Regions from separate parts of the Paenibacillus sp. cl6col genome, predicted to be linked through region 4. Evidence: predicted binding sites of a transcription regulator. Region 4 holds the regulator's gene; each other region holds the start of a gene.
What was found. The regulator NrdR, encoded in region 4, represses ribonucleotide reductase genes. The targets are predictions, from matches to a motif close to AACACNATATATNGTGTT.
Positions count from the first base shown of each region.

Region 1: the regulator NrdR is predicted to act here: its motif matches at 1,661-1,678, upstream of BLS15_RS11580 (anaerobic ribonucleoside triphosphate reductase).
Region 2: the regulator NrdR is predicted to act here: its motif matches at 2,377-2,394, upstream of BLS15_RS15795 (adenosylcobalamin-dependent ribonucleoside-diphosphate reductase).
Region 3: the regulator NrdR is predicted to act here: its motif matches at 1,382-1,399, upstream of nrdI (class Ib ribonucleoside-diphosphate reductase assembly flavoprotein NrdI).

Region 1 covers NZ_FNAZ01000003.1:789,627-793,556, forward strand. Annotated here, with positions in the region: gene BLS15_RS11580 (anaerobic ribonucleoside triphosphate reductase) at 1-1,605, opposite strand, end outside; gene BLS15_RS11585 (hypothetical protein) at 1,844-2,056, opposite strand; gene BLS15_RS11590 (PRC-barrel domain-containing protein) at 2,107-2,589, opposite strand; gene BLS15_RS11595 (cysteine desulfurase family protein) at 2,739-3,930, opposite strand, start outside.
Region 2 covers NZ_FNAZ01000005.1:311,962-315,891, reverse strand. Annotated here, with positions in the region: gene BLS15_RS15795 (adenosylcobalamin-dependent ribonucleoside-diphosphate reductase) at 1-2,292, opposite strand, end outside; gene BLS15_RS15790 (DEAD/DEAH box helicase) at 2,552-3,930, shown strand, end outside.
Region 3 covers NZ_FNAZ01000009.1:159,786-163,715, forward strand. Annotated here, with positions in the region: gene BLS15_RS21965 (alpha/beta fold hydrolase) at 1-577, shown strand, start outside; gene BLS15_RS21970 (hypothetical protein) at 687-968, opposite strand; gene nrdI (class Ib ribonucleoside-diphosphate reductase assembly flavoprotein NrdI) at 1,584-1,955, shown strand; gene nrdE (class 1b ribonucleoside-diphosphate reductase subunit alpha) at 1,924-3,930, shown strand, end outside.
Region 4 covers NZ_FNAZ01000005.1:160,288-164,217, forward strand. Annotated here, with positions in the region: gene BLS15_RS15055 (MntP/YtaF family protein) at 1-168, shown strand, start outside; gene coaE (dephospho-CoA kinase) at 198-794, shown strand; gene BLS15_RS15065 (lytic transglycosylase domain-containing protein) at 791-1,378, shown strand; gene BLS15_RS15070 (alpha/beta-type small acid-soluble spore protein) at 1,446-1,667, opposite strand; gene nrdR (transcriptional regulator NrdR) at 1,795-2,274, shown strand; gene BLS15_RS15080 (hypothetical protein) at 2,503-2,790, opposite strand; gene BLS15_RS15085 (energy-coupling factor transporter transmembrane component T family protein) at 2,878-3,699, opposite strand; gene BLS15_RS15090 (ABC transporter ATP-binding protein) at 3,650-3,930, opposite strand, start outside.

The DNA of each region.
Region 1 (3,930 bases), on a different contig from region 4:
ATGCCCGGCATTGCACAGCTCATGGAACGGCCCTTCGATTTGAATCTTGTCGATTGCTTTCAACGAGTAATAGACGGGTACATGAAACGAGTTGGTGTAATATTTCCGATCCGTAATTCCTTGTCTCACTCCAAAATCATCTCGATCCCGGCTCGTAAATTTACCCGATAGACCTTCAGCCGGCGTCGCGATTAAGGAGAAATTAAGACCTGTCGCTTCAATCGCCTCATCCATTCGCATACGCATATGAGACACGATGCGCATGCCTAGCTTGCGTGCATCCTCAGACTGGCCATGATGGGAACCAACAAGCGCTACAAGCGCCTCAGCAAGTCCGATAAAGCCAACACTAAGTGTCCCCTGCTTCAGGATACCTCCCAGCTCATCCTCGGGTTGCAAGTCCTCACTTCCGCGCCATACCCCTTGCTTCATAAGAAAAGCAAAGTCACGCACCTGCTTCTTCGATTGATAGTCGAATCGCTCCCTCAACTGCTTCACTGTCAAGGACAGAAGGGAGTCCAATCGGCCAAAGAAATCATCCACACTGGACGACATCATAGCAAGGCGAACAAGATTCAAAGAGGTAAATGACAAGTTCCCTCTGCCGATCGCCGTTTCGTCCCCGTTCACATTGCCCATGACGCGCGTTCTGCAGCCCATGTAGCATGCCTCGCTCTCGGGTGTGCCGTTATCATACTGCGCATTGAACGGAGCATCGAGAAAGGCAAAGTTAGGGAACAGCCGCTGCGCTGTCGTTTGCAAGGCAAGCTGGTACAGATCATAATTCGGATCAGCAGGATCGAAGTTGACGCCTTTCTTCACTTTGAATATTTGAATCGGGAAGATAGGTGTTTCTCCTCTGCCAAGACCAGCCTGCGTTGCGAGAAGAAACTGTTTAATCAGCATTCTCCCCTCCACAGAGGTGTCCGTTCCATAGTTCAATGAAATGAACGGTACCTGCCCGCCGCCTCTAGAATGCATCGAGTTCGCATTATGAATGAATGCCTCGCAAGCCTGATATACGTCACGCTCCGTTAGTCTCCACGCCTCTGTCTCTAGATTGAAGTCTGCTTGCAGCGGCAGTGATTCCATATAGCGAATATGGCGATTGAATGTCTTGCGCACATAAGGGGCCACATCATAATCGAACATCGGATACGCCTGTCCGCCATGCTGCTGGTTCTGGTTCGCCTGTAATATAATCGATGCCAGCGCAAGCGCGCTCTTAATATCCTGCGGCTCGCGCATATATCCATGACCTGTGTTGAACCCCTGCTTCAACATCTTGCCCAGAGGAATCTGGCAGCACGTTGTCGTACCGGAGGCATAGAAATCAAGATCATGTGGATACATCAGGTTCTGCTCCACTGCATCTCTTACGTCTGCAGACAGCAGATGTTGAACCGCATACCAGCGTGCGCTTTCGCTAGCGATCTTCCCCATCATACCCATTGGCGATCTTCCATCTACATTCGCATTTTCCTGCATCAGATCCTGATTGCCACCGTCAACAATCTCATGCAGCGATGCCGTCAGCCGCTCTGTGCTGGTCCGTTTGCTCCGATCCCATACTGCGTTCGTCCGTTTCATGGATACCATCGTCATATCAACTCATTCCTTTCTCTTTATGTACCATCATTTTCAGTGAAATTTGTCTATGTTAACTATATCTAGTGTTGTTATTTGAAAATGAGCACAATATGCATTATGAACGAACTCTTTTTCTCACAATATGAGATTCATCACGGACAAACGGCCGACCATGCAAAAAGCGCTCGTAATCGCCTCTACAAGGCGATTACGAGCGCTTATGTTCCATATGGTGGATATTTCTGCCTGACCCTTACGATGAAGCCTGCGCCTCTGGGAACGAAGGTGCAGCAAATTCATCACCAAAAAATAAGTCATCCAGAGAGCTTAATGTGCCATCCTCTTCGACCTGGTAAACTGACATCTTGTCACCGTTCACCGTCAGCTCTATATAACATCCCCAGCAATAAAATTGGTGGGAACCAATTTTCCCGATATCTTTGGAATTGCAATTCGGGCATCGCAACATCGTATTCACCATTCCGTCCATTGACTAATTTGTTCGTACCGTTCAGGTTATCCGCCATCTTCGAAGATGATAACATCTGATCCCCATTTCAAGCGGCTTGTCCCATCTATCCGCCGTCTGCCTTCCAACAAGTCAGACAGCAAACCGTCTGAAATTTCCAGACCTGTTACTTGGTTACCCATATTTGGCTGAAAATAAACATCGGCGACCCATCCTAATTGCGATCCTTCACTTGTCATGACAGGCAAATCCTTCAACGCTCCATTCCCTGTCAAGAAAGCCCTCTCTATATGGATAGCCTCCGTATGCCGGATGGCTGTATCATTCGCGATCATTATTGCATCCTCACCACAAGCCGTTACCTCTTCCCAGCTCACAGAAGGAGGTGGTGATCCCTTGCGGGAACGACCTTCAAGCTCTATATGTGTGATAGTCCAATCATTCGAAATGCGGATATCCTTTACCTTGGTCAACCGCTTCCCCGTCTCGATTCCGTATACGGGAAGGCCGATTAGTTCCAACAGCTTCATATTGGGGCCCCCTCTTCAGCTAACGGCATTCACTTCCAAATGCAGGACGTTCCTCATCAGAATCAGGGAGATTCTCATTTCACGTACGTCCCCGGCCAACATGCCGCGTTATCTTCAAACGCCCCTCCTTTCACGCTGTGACAATTCCCTTACTGTCTAGTACGAACACGTGATACGATGGTTGCAATTTGTTGCGCAGCGCAAGCAGCCTCTTCCCTAGTATTGCCCAAACCGAAGCTGAATCGTACAGCCGTTCTCTTGCGCTCATCTGGTAAATCCATAGCCTCTAGCACATGCGACAATTCAAGCGAGCCTGATGTGCAGGCAGATCCGCTCGAAGCCATAATTCCCGCCAAGTCCAAATTCATCAGCATTGTCTCCGTAGGCACATCCAAGAAACTGACATTCAATATATGAGGCAAATGCTCAGTAGGATGGCCATTCATGACCACTCGATCGCCGAGAACTGCTGACAACTCTGTCCACAGCGTGCTGCGCACCTGCGCTAGTTCCTCCAGCTTCGCTGGAAGTGAGCCATTCGCTATCTCCATTGCCTTCGCCATTCCGGCAATCCCTGCTGCATTCTCCGTCCCTGCTCTGCGCTTGCGTTCTTGGCTTCCACCATACAGCAGAGGATCCCAGTGAACACCTGCGCGAGCATAGAGAACGCCTATTCCCTTGGGGCCATTAATCTTATGGGCAGAGAAACTGGCGAAGTCAACCGGCAAAGCGCACAGTTCGAGCTTCAAATGGCCGAGCACCTGAACGGCATCCGTATGCATCAGAATGCCATGCTCACGTGCCAAGCGGCCAATTTCTTCTATCGGCTGAAGTGTGCCCACCTCGTTGTTGCCATACATGACACTAATAAGACAAGTATGCGGGCGCAGTGCAGCTTCAATTGCCTCAACCGATACTCGACCCATCTGATCCGGCGCAACATAAGTAACCTCGAAGCCCAACTGCTCCAAGCGCTCGCACGCATGCAGCACTGCATGATGCTCCAATTGAGTCGTCACGATATGCGGCTTGCGTGCGGATGCATCGCCACTGCTTCCTTGCTGAGCAGCAGTTTCTGACGATTGCTTCAGCCAGGCAGACCATGCTGCACCGAAGATGGCAGCATTATCCCCTTCCGTTCCTCCGCTCGTAAAGACAAGCTCCTGCGGCTGGCAGCCCAGCTGGGCGGCAATACGATCGCGGGCTTGATTCAAGGCGAGCTTCGCTTCACGTCCGAACGCATGAACGCTGGAAGCGTTTCCGAACACTTGATGCATACTGTCGGTCATGGCTTGAAGTACGTCCGGATGAAGCGGAGTTGTCGCTGCATGGTCAAAATAG
Region 2 (3,930 bases), 150 kb from region 4:
CTCAGCAGAAGGAGAAGCATTGCCATGTGTAGATTCCTGAGTAGATTCCTGACCGTCATTACTTTCCTGCGCTCGTACTCCATCCTTCTGTTCATGATCTGAAGAGACACTCAAAGACGATGCACCAGACGAGCCAGTATCCTGACGATGAAGCTGCTGCTCATTTCCATTCCCATTGTTCTTCGTCTTCTGTTGACCCTCAGAGACAAATGAAGACTCGCAATGCAGAACCCCTCCCTGTGTTGATTGCTGCTTCTCCTGATTGTCCGCACGGAAATCATCCTGTTCAGGCTGCTTTTGCTGCGAGTTCGAATGGGAATCAGCTTGCCCCGATCCTGAATGGTTGCTCTCTTCCTGCTTCAACTCTTTCTCCGTCGACAGCACTTGCACGTCTCGACTTCCATCTCGGTAAATGGTTACACCTTTACATCCGAGGTCGAACGCCAGTTCATACAATTCCTTCGTCTGCTCGACAGTAAAGTCATTCGGACAGTTCGCCGTTTTGGAAATCGAGCTGTCCACCCAGCGCTGAATCGCTGCTTGCGCACGAATATGATCCTCTGCTGACAGATCCATCGCTGTTACAAAGTAATCTGGCAGCTGGTCGTTCGGATGCGCATCCTTCCATTGCTGCGCAATCGGCACGAACTGCTCGTCATAGCCGAGACGGCTCTGGCGGTAATATTTGAAGGCGAAGTACGGCTCGATCCCGGTGGAAGTGCCAACCATGGTACCCGTGCTGCCCGTCGGCGCTTGTGTAATGACCGTTACATTACGCATCCCCTTCGCTTGAATTGCTTCTTCGACCTCAGGATATACACCGCACATTTGCTTCATGAAGCCGCTTGACAAGTAAGGCTCTGCTTGAAAGGCAGGGAAAGCCCCTTTCTCCGCAGCAATATCCGCAGAAGCCAAGTAGGCCTCGCGAGCAATAAAGCCGAACAGTCGGTCAAGGAATTCGAGCGAGTAAGGACTTCCATATCGGATTCCAAGCTTGATCATCAATTCTGCCAATCCCATCGAGCCAAGCCCGACACGCCGCTCCTTCTGTTGATTGTTTTTATTCTCCTCAAAATGATACGGAGTCTTATCTATGACGTTATCGAGGAAGCGCACCGCATAACGCGTTACCTTCGATAGCTCCTCCCAAGCAACATCCCGCTTCTCAGCATCATAAAACTTGGACAGGTTGAGCGCAGATAAATTGCAGACACCCCACGCCGGCAGTCCCTGTTCTCCACAAGGATTCGTACAGATAATCGGGTTGAAATACCAGCTGTTCGACATCTGATTATAATGCTCCATGAAGACAACACCCGGTTCCGCCGACTTCCACGCCGACTCTATAATCGTATGCCAAATGTCGCGGGCCTTAACTGTCTGATAAGGAATGACGGGCTTGCCTGCCTTCTTCCACTTTTCCAAATCTCCATCCCACTGCTCATCATAGTCCGGATCACTCGTATCTGGGAATACAAGCTCCCAGTCCAAGTCCTCCTTCACGGCTTTCATAAATCCATTGCTAACACAGACAGATAAGTTCGCATTCGTCACTTGACCTGCAGTCTGCTTCACCGTAATAAAATCCAAAATGTCCGGATGCCAATCATACATCATTAACATTAAGGCACCACGCCGGCTGCCGCCCTGCTCGATAAGTCCTGTCGTATAGCTGAATAAGCCTCCCCATGAAACCGCTCCACTGGATGAGCCATTAACACCACGCACAATAGCCCGTCTTGGACGAAGCGAGGATAGATTGATGCCAACGCCGCCACCCCGAGCCATAATCTCTGTCATTTCCGAGAGCGTCTGCATAATCCCGCCTCGACTATCCTTCGGAGACGGAATGACATAGCAATTGAACAAGGTTAGCTCCTCACTTGCTCCTGCTCCTGCTGCGATTCGTCCACCCGGGACAAGCTTCCAATCATCGAGAATATATCTGAATTTGTCCGTCCATTCTGCTTGCTTCTCCGTAGTCTCAACGGAGGCAATTGCAGATGCCAATCGATCCCACATTTCCTCCGGTGTTTTCTCCACGGTCAGGGTAACATGCTCAATAGATGTCTGGATGGTCGCCCCGCTTCGGAGTGCAACAGATAAGTTCCGGCCATTACGTGCAGTAACCTCTCCAACCTCCTTCGTCGGAAATTTCGGATCATCTTTCGTTAATACAAGTACAACGTCCCCCACTCGGGTATTATTCGTATCTGCATCCTTTTTTGCATATCGATCTAGAAATATCTTCTCACTTAATCCTTCCAAGCGTTTCTTCTGTGGCATATTCAAAGAGAACGACCTCCTGGCTTCTTCAATTCATCAAATCATTACCGACAACCACGTGCGTTAGACCTGCTTACATGGTATGTACTCAACACTATATCTAGTGTCCAAAAAGTATTTTACATCAACATATACAAAACTACTGTGATAAACCCCTCATTTCAAACTCTTTCCATCGTATCGTATGAACAGTTATGAAATAAGAAGATTACGTCCATACTACACGGTAATGAGGAATAACGAATCGATTAGGGAGGGAGACAACATGCGTACGTATCAGCGGTCGAACGAAGAGTCTCGTACACCGAGTAACGCTTCTACGACACTAGCTTACCCCGGAATCGAAGCATCTATGGGAGCTGTGGGTAATAATGGAGATAACCCCTCCTCATCCTCCCGTACTAGCACAGCTGCAATAGGTCGCATCCCCCTTACTATCGAGAACGGTTGGACGGACGAGCTTCTTGCTCGCATTGACAAAAACAGCCCTTGGGATGATTGGACCTTATTCCGGCTTGCATACGAAGCCCAGCAGGCAAAGCGAATTCATGCATTTGACGAGCTTCAATGCTTAACTCATATTACAAACGTCGATCCACTGCCGCATCAGTTGGAGACAGCCCGCAAAGTGCTGCATGATATGCGAGGCAGAGCAATATTAGCCGATGAGGTAGGTCTCGGGAAGACGATCGAAGCCGGTCTTGTTTTGAAGGAATACATGATTCGGGGACTTGTGAAGCGAGTGCTCATCTTAGTGCCCGCCTCTCTTGTGCTGCAATGGGTTCGTGAGTTGAACCATAAGTTCGGCATCCCCGCGATCGCCCAAAAGAAGGGATATCAATGGGCGAATGACATCGTAGTCGCTTCCATGGATACAGCTAAGCGCGATCCGCACAAGGAAATTCTCATGGAGCAGGAATACGATATGTTAATCGTTGACGAAGCCCATAAACTGAAAAATCGGAAAACAACGAACTATCAATTCATTCAGCATTTGCGCAAGAAATACTGTCTTCTGCTAACTGCTACACCCGTTCAGAACGATATGAACGAGTTGTATAACTTGATCAATCTGCTGAAGCCAGGTCAGCTGGGCGGTCAAGGGGAGTTCAGCACGAACTTCGTCGCAGACAAGCGGATGCCGAAGAATGAGGGCATGCTCCAGAGCGAGCTATCGAAGGTCATGGTGCGCAATCGCAGAGGTGAAGGCAATGTTCATTTTACGAAGCGTATCGTTAAGAATGTTCCACTCACCCTCTCGCCGGAAGAACAGGCGCTCTATGATGGAGTCACTCGATTTGTAAAGGAGCAATATCGAACAAGCAGCGGGGATATCGGCAGCATGTTCTCCCTCATTACGTTGCAGCGGGAAGTATGCTCCAGTCGGGATGCCGTCTTCTTAACACTTGTGAATTTGTCAAAAAAGCTTGCCGAGGACTCCCCTATTCGCAATTATATCTGGGATCTTGTCGATCTCATTAAAGGCATTAATGCGAATACCAAAGCCGAAACGGCGATGAACATTATTCGCGATATTAATGAAAAAGTTATCGTGTTTACCGAATACAGAGCTACCCAGGAGTACTTGCTGCAGTATTTCCGCAATGCCGGTATAGTCGTAGTTCCTTACAGCGGAGGGATGAA
Region 3 (3,930 bases), on a different contig from region 4:
TTTACGTCAACTGCTGGACGACCTGAAGCTGGAACAGGTGACCCTAGTTGGGCATTCTATAGGCGGAGAATTGGCTACTAACTTTACATTATCCTCTCCAGATAGAGTCGCTCGACTGATCGCTGTTGCTCCATCCTTGACAGGTTTCATCTTCTCAGAGACGTATCGGGGCTGGATTCAGCAATTGAATTCACTCGCTCCGGATGTGAGCAAGATGATACAGTTTTCATTGCAGGGGCCTATTTATCGTACGGTGATGGCTAGCGGTCAGCGTGATATCTTTATTGATATGCACACCCAATACTTTACGCGTGTCTTCACAGAGTGGCGCAGCTTTGAGGTGATATGGCCTCAGCCACCTGCGATCGAACAGTTGGAGGAAATCGCGGTTCCTACCTTGTTTATGTACGGGACAGTGGAGTGGGACGATATGCGCATGATCGCGGAGGAGTTCAAGCGGATACCACGAATTGCTTTCGTCGAAATAGAGGGTGCAGACCACATGCTCCCATTGACGCACCCTCAAGAAATGGCACCGCACATTCTATCTTTTTTGGAAGCAGCGGATAAATCGTAAGCTACAAATTCCGTGACATTTCACGAATCTGCGGCAGTTAGACACGATTCCGGTGTCTTGTACTGCCGCTATTTCTGTATTCGTATCGGGTCTAGCTAACAAATCATCATTAGATCGTGATCGTGCGATGTGGTTTGCTATAATGCGATGTTCCGCCACCACCGACTATCACTCTTCCGCCTCTCGGAAACACCAATCGCTTGTTTATCCCGCCTGACAGTATTACCTCAACTTGAGCCCGGTTTGCAGTTGCAATGTAAATGACATAACCACTTCTTGATATTTCCGTTCTCCAATTCCGATCAAACTCAGATCGCAGTACCCGGTTTGAATACACCTGATTTACCACATCAGATGATCTCGATGTTCGTAGTGCTTTAGATTTGCTCATCGGATGTTTCCCTCCGTCTATTCAAAATGAATTGACATGAATCACTTCTAGTAATCACTTCCAATTATCGTATGCTTGTTCATATCGGATGTTTGGATTGTGTATGTGGTAATCAAAAAATGTGCTGATTTGACTCCTATGTCTGGATTAATTAAAAAGAGTTGGGATTGGGGAGATCGCCATCCTGTCGCGGAGAAGGGGAATAATCGAATTTTTTTATCATGTATTTCTCTACAATTCCAAAATAAATGATCTCCAATATTCGTCTGAGGTGTGGTACGATAGTAATGTTTTGTGCCAATAGTCGACATGAAATTTGATAGAGAACGCGTCATAAAATGGACCTTGCCATTTCTCTTAAAATTGTATATGATTCTATAGCGAACTATATATAGTTATTTGAATGCGATACATACACTATATATTGTGACAGCAATTGGAATCGAGCGGCGCAACGCGCCAGATTCTAAGACATGCCTATTCAGAGATTGAGAGATTAAAGCGACAGCATACACGATAATGGTACGCAACGTGTCGATCGTTTTGATCCTTGTTTTTGAATGAGCATTTTTTGTTCGTTCCATTTGCAAACTAGTCGAACAACGGAGGGATCACGTGCTTATCGCTTACGATTCGAAGACGGGTAACGTGAAACGATTCGTCGATAAATTGGATTTGGAGTGTGTTCGTGTCACGCCTGACACCAAGCTTAATGAACCCTTTATCCTGATTACGTACACGACCGGGTTCGGACAAGTTCCACAGTCCACGCAAGAGTTTCTGGAAGAACACAGTCATTTGCTCCAAGGTGTCGCGGCCAGCGGCAACATGAACTGGGGCACTCGGTATGGGCTTGCAGCTGACCATATTTCCAGAGAATACTCCGTCCCCGTACTGATGAAGTTTGAACTCAGCGGGACAAAACGAGATGTAGACAACTTTATTCGGGAGGTCCATGACTTTGATACCAAAATGGATACAGCTTAACAATGAAATCATGGTTCAGAAGGACGGTAAATTTCAATTTGGCAAGGATCACGAGGCAGCAAAGAGCTATTTCGTCGATTATGTCAATCAAAATACAGTGTTTTTCCATAACCTTGAAGAGAAGATTCATTATTTGATCGAAAATGATTACTATGAGAAAGAGATTTTCGACCAATATGAATTTAAAGATATTAAGAAATTGTACGAGTTCCTGTACTCGAAGAAATTCCGCTTCCCATCCTTCATGAGCGCGTTCAAGTTCTACAATAACTACGCGATGAAGACGAATGATGATACGAAGTTCTTGGAACGTTATGAAGACAGACTGGCGGTTGTATCCTTGTTCTTAGCGAGCGGAGATATGAACAAAGCATTCGAATATGCAGATCTGTTGATTGCACAAGAGTATCAGCCAGCAACGCCAACCTTCCTGAATGCAGGGAAGAAGCGCAGAGGAGAGCTTGTCAGCTGCTTCCTGCTCGAAGTGAACGATTCCATGAACTCGATCGGATTTGCGATCAACTCCGCACTTCAGTTAAGTAAAATTGGCGGCGGTGTGAGCTTGAACTTGAGCAAGATTCGCGGTGCAGGCGAGCAGATCAAAGGGCTAGACGGTAAAGCAAGCGGCGTACTGCCAGTTATGAAATTGTTCGAGGATGCTTTCTCTTACGCGAACCAACTGGGACAGCGTGACGGAAGCGGCGTTGTATACTTGAACGTATTCCATGCTGACATCCATGAATTCCTGGATACGAAGAAAATCAACAGTGATGAGAAAATCCGCATTAAGACTTTGTCGCTCGGCGTCGTTGCTCCGAACAAGTTCTTCGAGCTTGTTGAGCAGGATAAAGACATGTACTTGTTCTATCCGCACACGGTATTCCAAGCATATGGCAAGCATTTGGATGATATGGATCTCTCCGAAATGTATGATGAGCTCGTAGACAATCCGAAAGTACGCAAAAAGAAAATTGTCGCTCGCGACCTAGTTTTGAAAATTGCACAGATTCAGATGGAATCTGGTTACCCATATATCATGTTCGTAGACAATACGAATGAATACCATGCCCTGAAAGAAATCGGTAAGGTTAAATTCTCCAACCTGTGCAGTGAGATCGCACAGCTTAGTGAAGTGTCCACGATTAACGATTACGGCATTGAGGATGAGATTAACCGCGATATTTCCTGTAACTTGGGTTCACTTAACATTGTTAATGTCATGAAGAATAAGCGGATGCGTGATACGGTTCATCGTTCTATGGACGCACTGACAGAAGTATCTGACCGCAGCAATATCAGCATCGTTCCATCCGTAGCGAAGGCGAACCGTGAGCTTCATTCGGTAGGCCTTGGTGCAATGAACTTGCACGGTTACTTGGCGAAGAACAAGATTGCATATGAGTCCATGGAAGCAAGAGACTTCGTGCGTGCGTTCTTCATGATGCTGAACTTCTATTCCTTGGAACGTTCCATGCTGATTGCGAAAGAGCGCGGCGTGACGTTCACGGACTTTGACAAGAGTGAATATGCGAGCGGCGCATATTTCGATAGATACTTGAACACGGACTTCACTCCGAAGACAGATCGCGTGAAGGAATTGTTCGAAGGTCACACGATGCCTACATTGGAAGACTGGGCTCGCTTGAAAGAGCAAGTGATGGAGCATGGCTTGTACCATGCATACCGTCTGGCAATCGCACCTACAGGCTCTATCTCGTACTTGCAGTCGTCTACAGCTTCGATCGCACCGATTACTCAGCGCATCGAGGAGCGTGAGTACGGAGATTCCAAGACGATTTATCCAATGCCTTACATTAACGATGAGAACTACTTCTATTACAAAGAAGCATATGACATGGATATGTTCAACCTGATTGACTTGGTTGCGGATGTTCAAGTTCATATTGACCAAGCGATCTCAACGGTACTGTTTGTTAAGGATGATCTGACGACTCGTGATCTTGCAAAATATTAT
Region 4 (3,930 bases):
TATCCTGCACTCATGACCGCGATTGTTATTGCCTTATTCAGCGGCATATTTCTGCGACTCGGCATTCATGTTGGGATTGCATTCGCAGGCGCGCGCTGGATTGGGAAGCTGTCATTTGTGCCGGGACTGATGTTAATTATAATGGGGATTATTAAGCTGCTGACGTAAGCGGCATTATTATAGAATGAGGTGAAGGCATGAACATCGGGTTAACCGGAGGCATTGCTTCCGGCAAGAGCACCGTCTCCCGATTACTAGTGGAGCGAGGCGCTCTGCTGGTTGATGCTGATAAGATTGCCAGGGAAGTCGTTCTCCCTGGCAGTCCCGTGTTGGAACAAATTGCGGTGCATTTCGGATCGGACATGCTGCTTGTGGACGGAACGCTCAATCGGAAGCGATTAGGGGAGGTTGTCTTTGCAGATGAGACAAGTCGCAAAGCGTTAGAAAGCATCACCCACCCGGCTATCCGGAAGGAAATCCAGCGTCAAATGCATCAATATGAGACGGACTATCCAGAACGTCTTGTTGTCGTTGATATTCCGCTCCTGTATGAGTCAGGTCTAAGCGAGATGTTCGATTCGATATTGGTAGTGTATGTTCCAAAAAGTGTTCAATTACAGCGTCTAATGGAACGGGACGGTTGGAGCGAGCGCGAAGCTGAACAGAGGCTGAATGCTCAGTGGAGTATGGAGAAAAAGCGAGAGCTGGCGGACATTATTATCGACAATAGCGGTTCGTTGGAAGATACGATCAAGCAGCTCGACCATTTCTGGTCGGAGAAAGGCTTGCCATGAATCGTATGATGAAAATGCTCCGCAAAAAGAGAGTGCTATTGCTGTTGTTTTTGGGCATGCTGTTCTTGCTGTTCGTTCAGTCGCAATGGCTGGGGAGATGGATGTACCCGATTGCATATGAAGACGAGATCCGCAAATATGCAGCTCAATATGATGTAGATCCTCTGCTTGTGGCTGCTATCATTCGAGTGGAGACGAACTTCCAAGCGGGGCGCGAATCTCGCAAGGGAGCGATTGGAGTCATGCAGCTGATGCCGGAAACGGCTACATGGGCGATGGAGCAGCTGAAGATGAATAATCGTTGGTCTTTAGACGAGTTGAAAAATACGGCCGACCCCAATATTCTTATTGGCACATGGTATCTGAAATCGTTGCATAAGCAATTCAATGAGAATTGGATCGCGGCGATCGCTGCTTACAACGCGGGTCCCGGCAATGTGAACAAATGGATTCGCAACAAAGTATGGGACGGCAGCTATGACACAGCCAAGCAGCAAATTCCATATGGGGAAACAAAGTTGTACGTACAGCGTGTTATCCATTATTATGATAAGTATAAAAACATCTATCCGAAAATGAAGTAGAATGAAGAAGAAGCATCGGACAAGCCGATACCGTTATCGCGCATGATGTCCGACGCTTCTTCCGTCATTATTTGTATTGACCTGCAAGAGATTGTTCAGCGATTTGGACAAGGCGCTTCGTGATGTAACCCCCGATAGAACCCGTGTCACGAGTTGCCATGTTGCCATAGTATCCGTCAGATGGGATGGCAATGCCCAACTCTTGTGCGATCTCGAACTTCATTTGTTCAAGAGCTGCTGTCGCTTGAGGTACGACCAAGTTGTTGCTGGAACGATTGTTTTGGCTCATTTGATTCACCTCCTTGCGGTTGGTAATTGTATTGTGTGCATTCTTTCAAAGATCATTACAGGTAACCACTGGTAACTTTTTAAAAAGTGAATTGTGATAACATCAAGAGTAGAACGGAGGAACGAAAATGAAGTGTCCTTATTGTGACCACTTAGGAACAAAGGTACTTGATTCTCGTCCAGCGAACGACAATAAGTCTATTCGCCGCAGGCGGGAGTGCGAGCTGTGCAGCAGACGCTTTACTACATTCGAGATGGTGGAGGAGACTCCGCTCATCGTTATTAAGAAGGATGGAAGCAGGGAAGAGTTCAGTAGGGATAAGATGCTGCGCGGACTTATTCGTGCCTGTGAGAAGCGTCCCGTATCTGTGGAACGGCTGGAGATGATTGCTTCGGAGGTCGAGAAGCAGCTGCGCGATACCGCCTATGCGGAGGTAGACAGCCGTGTCATCGGTGATTTCGTCATGGAGCAGCTCTATCCAGTAGATGAAGTTGCTTATGTGCGGTTCGCATCGGTCTATCGTCAGTTCAAGGATATCAGCATGTTTATGAAGGAACTGAATCATCTTCTGTCGAAGAACGCCCTTGGCGAACACTCAGATAAATAATTCAAATGAGAACCTCTTAAGCAGTAATCTGCTTGAGGGGTTCTTTGTATTTTGTCGATCAATCAATTGTAGTGTGGGTTATAAATAACTGCAGATCTACATTGCAGACGACTTTCCATCGTAGCGGGCATTTTCCCCGTTTTGAGGAGCTGGAGCGTTATCTCGAATTGTTCGTGAGTTTGTCGTGCAAATAAAAACTCCCTCAAACATTTGAGGGAGAATAGGTCGTTAAAAAATAATTCGTCTACGGGTATCAAGCAGCACGATAGCAAGGAGATCGAAGAGCACCAACGGCAAGATGAAAGGGAAAAATGAAGTGTGTACTTTTCCCGCATGCTTTACGGAGTTGACCTTTAAGTACACTCTCTTTTTATCTACTTTCACGATGGTGCCTGTATATATGTTACCGTTTTTGGCCTTTATCTTTACGAATTTTTTCAAGAACTTTACACTTTTGGAGTAATGGGGGGATAACGTCTTAGACGTGATCTTCTTAGGCGTGATTTTTTTAGGCATAGAAAGACCTCCTTTTCGCATAATAGCGGAACATACAATGTGCTTAGATATGTTATGCATGATGTACGAAAAGGGTGTCATAATGTGTCACAATTGTCCTTGATACCATTGTACGAACCCAAGTTTCCAGGATACGTAGTAGCATAACGCGATTCCGCCTAGCAGAAGGAAGAGTAAGGCCCAATCCTTCCATGTAACTCGAAGCTTCACATAATAAGCTCTTCCACGTCGGCCTGTGAATCCCTTCGATATCATGGCGGCAGCTACACGCTCCGACTTGCGGATAGCTGAAGCAAGCAGTGGAATTGCATGACGCTTCCATGCCCGCAGCTTGCTCTTCCAGCCACGCTCCCGTTCTATGCCTCGCATGCGGTGGGCATCCTGTATGATGCGCAGTTCTTCCTTGAAGAAGGGTAGGAAGCGATAGCCTGCCAGAATACCGTATGCCCACTTGGGCGACAGCTTGCACTGCTGCATCAGGCTCAGCATGAAGCGAACAGGATCTGTCGTCAAGATGAAGATGAGCGACAAGGCGGAGAAGATAAGCACTCTGAGTCCGAGTGATACCGCCTGCTGGAACGTGGCCTCTGTAATGATGAACGACCCCCACTGCCATAGAATGGCACTTGAAGCGGGATCGGCAGAACGCGGGAAGACGAGAGCCGTCCACACGTAGCCGATGCCCATAATGAGGAAGGGGCAGAAGCTAAGCAGCCATTTACGCCATGATATGTTCCCTAATAGGAATGTAAATAGAACGATGTAGACAAGTGCTGCAAGCGGTGTAACCGGATCGAATGTCAACGACAGCATAATAACCGCTATAATGATCGCAAGCCCCTTAATGCTTGGATTCCAATCACGGAGTATCAGGATGATCTCCTCCTTCGATACCTGTAGTCTGTACAAGTAAGCGAGATGTCACCGCGAAGTTCATCGGCATACGTAGATGACACTTCTCCACGAGCTCAGGGTGCTCCTTCCACAGCTTGGAAGGGCTGCCGTCAAACTGTATGCAACCTTCATCTAGCACAATAATTCGGTCGGCATAGGTCTGAACCCACTCCATATCATGCGTGATCATCAGGACAGTTGCGCCTGCTTGGGTTCGTGCTTGCAGGGTGTCCATCAGCTGCTTGG